2 regions of the Bacteroides luhongzhouii genome follow, and region 2 is predicted to be linked to the other one. Evidence: riboswitches for the same ligand, from Rfam matches in the RefSeq annotation. Region 2 holds a riboswitch; the other holds the start of a gene.
The links. A riboswitch is a leader RNA that binds a small molecule or an ion and turns the genes downstream of it on or off. The one in region 2 is predicted to bind cobalamin.
Positions count from the first base shown of each region.

Region 1: another riboswitch for cobalamin. It lies ahead of accC (acetyl-CoA carboxylase biotin carboxylase subunit); the one in region 2 lies ahead of GD631_RS21640 (TonB-dependent receptor).

Region 1 covers NZ_CP059973.1:5,446,297-5,450,875, reverse strand. The annotation lists gene GD631_RS20860 (acyl-CoA carboxylase subunit beta) at 1-1,247, opposite strand, end outside; gene GD631_RS20855 (acyl-CoA carboxylase biotin carboxyl carrier protein subunit) at 1,267-1,776, opposite strand; gene accC (acetyl-CoA carboxylase biotin carboxylase subunit) at 1,799-3,313, opposite strand; cobalamin riboswitch at 3,446-3,649, opposite strand; gene GD631_RS20845 (thioredoxin family protein) at 3,925-4,248, shown strand; gene pncB (nicotinate phosphoribosyltransferase) at 4,394-4,579, opposite strand, start outside.
Region 2 covers NZ_CP059973.1:5,654,883-5,659,461, forward strand. The annotation lists gene GD631_RS21630 (PKD-like domain-containing protein) at 1-420, opposite strand, end outside; gene GD631_RS21635 (DUF5074 domain-containing protein) at 441-1,601, opposite strand; gene GD631_RS21640 (TonB-dependent receptor) at 1,598-3,604, opposite strand; cobalamin riboswitch at 3,816-4,026, opposite strand; gene GD631_RS21645 (ABC transporter substrate-binding protein) at 4,152-4,579, shown strand, end outside.

The DNA.
Region 1 (4,579 bases), 210 kb from region 2:
TGCTTGGAGTTCATTACGATATAAGCGCCACCGTAAGCTTTGCGGGTAATAACGGTCAGCTTGGGAACAGTAGCTTCTGCGAACGCATAAACTATTTTTGCACCGTGACGGATGATACCGTTGTTTTCCTGCGTATATCCCGGAAGGAACCCCGGAACATCTTCGAATGTAATCAATGGAATATTGAAACAGTCGCAGAAACGGATAAAACGACTTGCTTTGTCGCTGGCGTCGATATCAAGAACGCCGGCAAGATAAGCCGGCTGATTGGCTACGATACCTACCGAACGACCTGCCATGCGGGCAAAGCCGATGATGATATTCTTTGCAAAGTTCTGCATGACTTCGAAGAAATAACCGTTGTCTACCACACGTTCGATAATGTCTTTCATATCATACGGAACGTTCGGATCTACCGGAACGATCGTATCCAGAGAAGCGTCTTCGCGGTTGGTTTCGTCAGCGCAAGGTTGTTTCCTGGCTTCATCCATATTATTCTGCGGTAAGAAAGATAGCAGTTCACGGATGCTCATCAACAGTTCTTCTTCGGAGTTGCACATAAAATGCGTCACACCGCTCTTGCTGCTATGCGTCATTGCGCCACCCAGTTCTTCTTTGCTTACTTCTTCATGAATCACGGTTTTTACTACATCCGGACCAGTTACAAACATGTGACTTTTTTCTTTCACCATAAAGATGAAATCGGTAAGGGCGGGAGAGTAGCAAGCGCCTCCGGCACAAGGACCCAGAATGGCCGAAATCTGTGGAATCACACCGCTGGCCATTGTGTTCTGATAGAAAATATCCGCATAACCGGAAAGGCTTTCGATACCTTCCTGAATACGTGCGCCGCCCGAATCATTCAAAGCGATAATCGGGGCACCATTCTTCAACGCAAGTTGTTGTACTTTTACAATCTTTTTGGCATTGGAAGCAGACAGTGAACCGCCATATACGGTAAAGTCATATGCGTAAACAAATACCTGGCGACCGTCCACCTTTCCGTAACCTGAAACGATACCGTCTCCCGGAATTTTGTTTTTATCCATGCCGTAGTTCGTACAACGGTGAACCATTAGCTTGTCCAGTTCAACGAAAGTACCTTTATCGAGCAACATGTCGATACGTTCGCGAGCAGTCATTTTACCGCTTTCGTGTTGCTTCTCTATTTTATCAACGCCTCCACCAAGAGAAGCGATGCGGTCACGTTCCTCGAACGTGGCGTATGCTTTATTCATTTCTTCCATAATGCAATCCGTTCTTATATTATGCAATCGGTTCTAATGTTATTAATGTCTGGTCGCCGGTTATGTTATCACCTTCCTGAACCAGAATTTCTTTAATGCGGCAGTCTGAAGTCACTTTGTAGTTGCTTTGCATCTTCATGGCTTCGATAACGATAGCGGTATCTCCAGCTTTCATTTCCTGACCGGTTACCACAGGTATTTTCACTACTTTGCCCGGCATCGGAGAAATGATACAGTCATTCTGTTCTTCTTCCCCTTTCTTGCGCATACGCAGATATTTCGCTTGGCTGTCCACTATTTCTACATTGAAACTGCTATAATGCGTATTCACTTTATAACTTTTTCCGTTATCACGGCGAATCAGCTGTGCGTTCGAACTGCGTCCATCCATCAAGATGTTGCAAGTGCCGTTTTCTGCCATCACTACGTCTGCTTCAAACGTTTTTCCATCAATGGTGAGCACTACCTTATTATCTTCCTTGTTGACCAGTTCTATTTCGGCCACACGGTTTCCTATATGAATTTCCATAATTGAATTCTCTTTGTTAAAATTAGATTCTCAACACACCTTTATGCAATCCGAACTCTTTCCACTTGCTGATAGGGCGGTTGTCGGCAGCCATACCGCTGTTGTTCTCTTCGAGATTCATCAGATAGTCTATGTAGGCAGCGATCAGGGCAATATTTTCGGAGTGTTCGCTGGTGCGCATAATCCGTTGTTTCAGGTACTCGCCGTTCTTGGCAATGAACCCTGTGTCATAATGACCTTCTACAAAATCAGGTGTATCCATGATGGCACGCAGATAGCTGATGTTGTTTTTCACTCCGGTCAATTTATATTCGTGGAGAACACGGCGCATTCGCTCGATCGCATATTCGCGATTGGTAGCCCACACAATCAGTTTGCCGATCATCGGGTCATAGTAGATCGGGATTTCATATCCTTCGTATACATAGCTGTCAATACGCACACCGATACTGTTTGGCTCTGTAATCTGTTTGATGATACCCGGACTCGGCATGAAATTCATTTCAGTGTCTTCGGCACAGATACGACATTCGATAGCGTGTCCACGTTGTTGGATATTCTCTTGTTTCAGTTGAAGCACTTGTCCGTCGGCAACTTTAATTTGCTCTTTTACCAAATCTACTCCAATCACTTCTTCTGTAATCGGATGTTCCACCTGCAAGCGGGTGTTCATTTCAAGGAAATAATAGTTGCGGTGTTTATCAACAAGGAATTCGATAGTACCCGCACCGATGTAGTTCACAGCTTTAGCCGCCGCTACCGCTTTTTCACCCATGTCTTTTCGCAGTTCGGGAGTGACGAAAACCGAAGGAGTCTCTTCCACGATTTTCTGGTTACGGCGTTGCACGGAACATTCGCGTTCGCACAGATGAATGACGTTTCCATGCTTGTCACCAAGAATCTGGAACTCGATGTGATGAGGCTCTTCAACGAACTTCTCCAGGTAAACCGTGTCGTCACCAAAGGAAGACAATGATTCGCTCTTGGCAGTGGTATATGCTTCTTCCACTTCTTCGGCACTGTGGATGAGGCGCATTCCTTTTCCACCACCACCCATAGAAGCCTTCAGCATCACCGGATAACCGATTTTATTGCAAAGCTCTATTGCTTCTTCCACGCTTTTCAGGTTGTCTTGTGTGCCGGGAACTACGGGTACTCCCGCCTCAATCATTTTGATACGGGCAGCAATTTTATCTCCCATAGCTTCCATTGTTTCCGGATTGGGTCCGATAAAGATGATTCCTTCTTCCTGACATCGACGGGCGAAGGTGGCATTCTCGGACAAGAAGCCGTAACCCGGATGGATGGCGTCTGCATGAGCTGCTTTTGCCACTTCGATGATTTTTTCTATATTCAGATAACTCTCTTTGGATGCTGCCGGCCCTACGCAATAAGCTTCGTCTGCATAAAGCACGTGCTTCGCGGTCCGGTCTGCTTCGGAGAAGATAGCGATACTCGTTATCTCCATTTCCCGGCAGGAACGCATTACCCTTACGGCAATTTCACCGCGATTGGCTACTAAGATTTTTTTTATCATACTTTTTTCAATTAAGTACATACTTATTAATGTCTTCCCGTCTAATGGACATACTCCACCCGACGAAAAACAGTATTTTTTTGATTTGGGGCTTAACAAGTGATACTCTTTCTCCTAACCCACGAGGAGAGGGGCGTCTTACACAAAATGGCAGGTCTTCTGACTGACTCTTGTCTTATTTGCCTTCCCGAATAACATCAGTGGCGTTAAATTAGTTCAATTATAAGACATTGAACAGAGTTTCACAGCAGCGGGACTGTCCGGGATTTGCACCCGATTCCCTATTAATCATCGTCCGTTGGATACGGATTCTGAACCATTTCGGGGGGCAAAGATAAATAAATATTGAATAAGATGTTTCTTTTTTGCACGAAAGTTTCGATTTTGTGCAATGCTTGTCCTTAGTCCGGAAGATAAAGTGATAGGAACGAAGTATGATGCAGAGAAGTCTTTTCACCGTACAGAGAATATTCGCTTGGATATTGATAGTTGGTCGGGTAAATGCAAACGGGTTTGATTCTTTAATTAGTGTGTAACCTTGCTTCTTTTCTAAACCATCTTTCTCCTGATATTGTTAGGTTGATAATTATTAATTAAAAGGAGATTTCATTATGAAAGAAAAGAAAATAGCTCGTGAAGAAAGAAATCAGGAGAAGCTGGCTAACGGTGATTGGGTAATGGCAGAGTTTTACGCAACGTGGTGTCCTCACTGCCAACGCATGAAACCGGTTGTTGAAGAATTCAAGAAACTGATGGAAGGAACATTGGAAGTAGTGGAAGTGGACATCGACCAGGAACCTGCCCTTACTGATTTTTATACGGTGGAGTCAACCCCTACTTTTATTCTTTTTAGAAAAGGGGAACAGCTTTGGCGGCAATCCGGTGAATTACCTTTGGAAAGATTGGAAAGAGCAGTGAAAGGGTTCAAATCCTGAAAAATATTGTATCGCTTATTACAATGATATAAATAGCTGGTTTTATGCAGGTGCATTTCAGTATGGCATATATGAAGGAAAAGCAGAAAGTATTTTCTATCGAGGTACTTCTGTTTTTCTTTTTATAGCCTTTCCGTCGTCTTGATTATTGGTTTCTGTTTAACCTCAACTCGTACAGGCAAGCCTGTACTTCTTCAAGACTTCCGGTATGTTTTCCTTCATCATCAGACAGTTTGATGCATTCCCTCCATTCCTGATTGACATTCATCTTGCATTGCGTCAGTTTCATCACAATGTTCGAAGGTTCGAACCCGGTATCGTTGGTAAGGTT
Region 2 (4,579 bases):
ATCAAAAACTTTAGTAACATAAGCTGTCGCTCCTTCAGGAGCTGGTTCTATGTTTTCAAAAGTTACTGTAACCGTAAAGGGATAATCAAAACGACTCTCTCCCTGTGACACACGTAATGTCAATTCGTATTCTCCCACCTCTTCAAACATATACTCCAAGCCTTTCGTCTGAGCAATTTCAGTACCATCCAACAACCACACATAAGAGATTCCTTCGTCTGATTCACTTTCAACCTGCACTTTTAGTAGTTGATCTATCACAACCGCAAAACCACCCTCCGGTTGTGATACACGAATATCCTCCTTCTTTAGTTGATAAGCCGCCGGAGTATTTTCTTCATCACTACACCCTGTAAATGCAGTTCCCCAAAATAAAGAAACTGCAATGACTAATGTTAGTCTTAAAATCTTTTTGTCCATTTTTATTAAATATCAGTTAGTTATTGAAATGTTTTCGTTGTAAAAGCAAAATGAGCCGGTATATCGCCTGCCCTGACTTTCCATCTTTTCTTTCCTTCAGGACTAAAACAATAGAGATAACCAGGCACGACATAACTTTTTGCATCTGTTACAAATATTTCTTTCGTCTCCGGGTTCACAGTCACCCCATACGGAATTGCTATTTCCGCCTCTGTTCCATCGGTTATAAAATTGCGAGAGACCATTTTATTTTGTTTCACGTCATAGAGAGCATAAGTAATTGTATTACTTTCTGTAACGTAACTCCATTCTACACTAGTCATATAAATAGAGTCCCCACTCAAACACATTTCACTCGCGGCAATACCCAAGCTTCCCGTCACACGATCCGTTTGAGTATCTATAACAAAGACATCTGATCCGGTTCCATAATAATCCCCTCGCGAGCTAACATATATACGTCCATAACGATCCAACTTCATATGGTGAAGATTAATAGCTACATCAATTGTTTTAATAACCTGAAAAGTCTTCAAATCAATAACCGATACAGTCCGGTCATAATCAGGGAAACGATATCCGCCAGAATTGGCAACATAAAGTTTTCCATCCTTTATCACCATCTCTTCCGGTTGATAACCGACTACCACTTCACGGGTGATAGCTAAATTTGTCGTATCCACTTCAACCACTTTTCCCGGACGTGCATTGGGATCTATCCCAACAGGTCCCGCATACGAACTGACATACGCCTTTCCATTACTAAAAGTGATATAACGGCAATTAACCACATCTATTTGCCCCAAATGTTGTGCAGTTTCCACATCCATCACCTCTATAAAATTGGAACAATTGATTACAGCATACAACTTGTCTCCATAAATCTGCAAGTCATTTCCAACATCTCCCAGTTCCTTCACTACAGATGGATTCCGTTCAGCATAAATATTACGATGATACTTACCGGTAGTACTGTCATAAAAATCAAGTGTACACTTATTACTACCCATATTTCCTTCATTGAGAAGATACATTCCTTTAATATGAACACCCCCTAAAGGATCCTTGCCGATTTCTATCTCATCAGAAGGTAAAACCGGAAGTTCCCCCCGACAAGCCAGCAAACAAGCACTTGCTAATATTCCAAACAAGACGCGTGAAAGAATATTATTCACAATCATATAGTTAAGTTTAAAATGAATTTAAAGTTAGTTCCTGGCATCGGATAAGACCTCACCACTTCATATTGTTGATTAAAAATATTATTGACTTCCAAAGTCAACTTAAAATCATTCTTTTTCCAATTGAATTTCTTCGCTATAGACAAGTCACTTGTATACCAAGGAAGACGATAATTATCCGGAGTATTAGCCGAAACATCATAACGCTCACCTGTATATATAAAACTATAGTTCAGTTCCCATGATTTGTATTCAGCATTTAGTATAGCCGAGCCACTATGCCAAGGTATATACGATATTTGTCCTCCATATGTATCCTCATCCAACTTATCAGTAAAATCCTGTGCTTTCTGATAAGTATATGATAAGCGGCTGTCAAAGGTCCAATTATCACCTAATTTCCAGGCTCCTTGTAAAACAACATCCACTCCTTTAATTTCAACAAGCCCCAAATTAATCATTGTCCAACGAAAGAAATTATTGGTAGGAGTAGCTATTATTTTATTTTCCACTTCATTATAATATGCATCCAACTGAACATTCAAGGCTTGCAACCATGTTTCAGTAAATAACTTCTGATAAGTGAATCCAATATTATACTGATTTGTATATTCTGGTTTTAATTTTATATTTCCTATGAATGTATAATACAAATCATTTAAAGTCGGCATACGAAATATCCGCTTATAAAAGGTACGCAAATTAAAATCAATATTCTTGAAAGGTTTATAGGAAGCGATGGCGGTAGGAGTAAATTCCATTTTATTCCCAGCTGAAGTAGTATCCGAAGCAACGTTCTCATGCACGAAAGTTCCCAAGACACTGGCCTGAAACTTAAAACGATCAAAATGTAAAGAGGTAGCCGCCGCCACCAACGTCGTATTTCGCCGTGGATAAGGGAAATCAGTCAGATTGGCATTCAACTTATTCCACTGGTAGTCCACTGAAAGATTTATATCCCAAAAAGGAAGAATAGTGACTCTATTAGCCATTGACAAGTAAACCTCCTGTTGACGATATGTATTATTTACATACATAGTAGCCTCCTCTTTTCTGGGATCTGCCAAATAGTGTAAATAATCATATGCATATTTGGTATTCAACAACAGACTATATGCTTCACCAAAATCTTTCTTGAAAGAAGACTGAAGAAAGAAATTGGTATCCCATTGGCGATCTTCATGTGAAAAACGATTCCGCACAACAGCACCAGGATACCCACGTTCTGAATTATAAAAATAAGCTTTTGTGCGCCAGTAACCGCCTTTTATTTTACCATATAAACCACCTTCCGTGCGTAAAGCATTCACATCGCCATTACGGCGGACTGCCGTAGTATCGTACCCCCCAGCTACCGCATAAGTAAATTTATACTTTCCGGTGGTATACATATATTCAGTACTAAGTGACGCACTTACATTCTCACTTAGTTTCTGTTCCCAAAGTAGAGATGGATTGACAACGCCAAAGGAGCCTGTTTTAAAAGCAGCTTTTACATGATAAGCCTTATTCGCCTGAAAAACAGGCGTTCTCGACTGAAGATAAATAGAACCGGCAGAACCGAAATCTTTCGCTGGCTGGAAAATAGCACTTTTCTGCCCATTATATAAAGTAACGGCCTCCATATTATCCAAAGAAAAGCGTCCCAAATCAATCACTCCATTCTGTGCATTCCCCAATTCAATGCCATCATAGAACACTCCGACATGATTCGTCCCCATACTTCGGATATTTACGGTCTTCAATCCTCCTATTCCACCGTAATCTTTTACTTGTACTCCCGAAAAATAGCGTATGGCATCTGCAACCGAATGTACGGCTAATTTTTCTAACTTATCACCAGATAAAGACTGCACCGGAATCACTTCCTTATTAATTTTAGCAGTAATTACTACTTCATGAAGATGGTGTAAGCTATCCAGTTTACTTTGTGCTGATAGTAATAAAAACATGCTCAAAAAGCATCCTATCCAAAATACTCTAAAATGAATCTGCCTGAACATAATCCTCCTGTTTATTAATTTAAATAATAAACTTTCATAGAGTTACAGCAAGGATGCAATTTTCTACATACTCAAACCAATATACGTACTTCTCCCCCGTATAATGGAACATTCAAAAAGGCATATTTCTCCTTTCTGAAACTTCACATCAGCAATTAAAGATGTATTTTGAATTAAAAACTGCACTCTTCAAACTCTAATCCCAGAAAGCTTCAAGAATTCAACTTTGGCAGGTCTTCTGACTTACTCCATTTTCCTAACGCCCTTCCCATCTCTCCAAAGTGAGACAGTGGATTTGAGTATTGTAGGAAAACTTTTGGCGGAGCTTACAGCAGCGGGTCTGTTCAGGATTTACACCTGATTCCCTTTTCACCATTCTTCCGTAGCATCGGACGAATGACACCAAAATTTCTGCGGCAAAGATACATCAAATAGAAACAAATCAGAAGAAAATTCTAATGAAAATAAAAACAAACTAATAATTAGTCCTATCTTTGCCACTCGAAAGCATCCACTAATCTTTTTTCTAATTAAAATCTGTATAAAAGTGAAATCTCCAATCTCAACTATCGCTTTACTATGCCTCTTCTTTTTGGCAAGCTGTATATCCCGTAATAAAACATCTCTGGAAGCATTCAGCCAGGATATATATACTCCCGAATATGCTTCCGGATTTAAAATACTGGGGGCAGATAATGCAGCCAGTACACTGATTCAAGTCTCCAATCCGTGGCAAGGAGCACAAGACGTGAAAATGTCCTATTTCATTTCGCGCAATGGAGAGCAAGCACCTGCAGGCTTTAATGGTCCCGTCATTCCTGCCGGAGCCAGAAATATCGTATGTATGTCTTCTTCCTATATCGCCATGCTTGATGCACTGGGAGAACTCAAACGTATTGTCGGAGTATCCGGCATCAATTACGTGTCTAATCCCTGCATTCTCGCCCACAAAGATTCAATCAAAGATATGGGAGC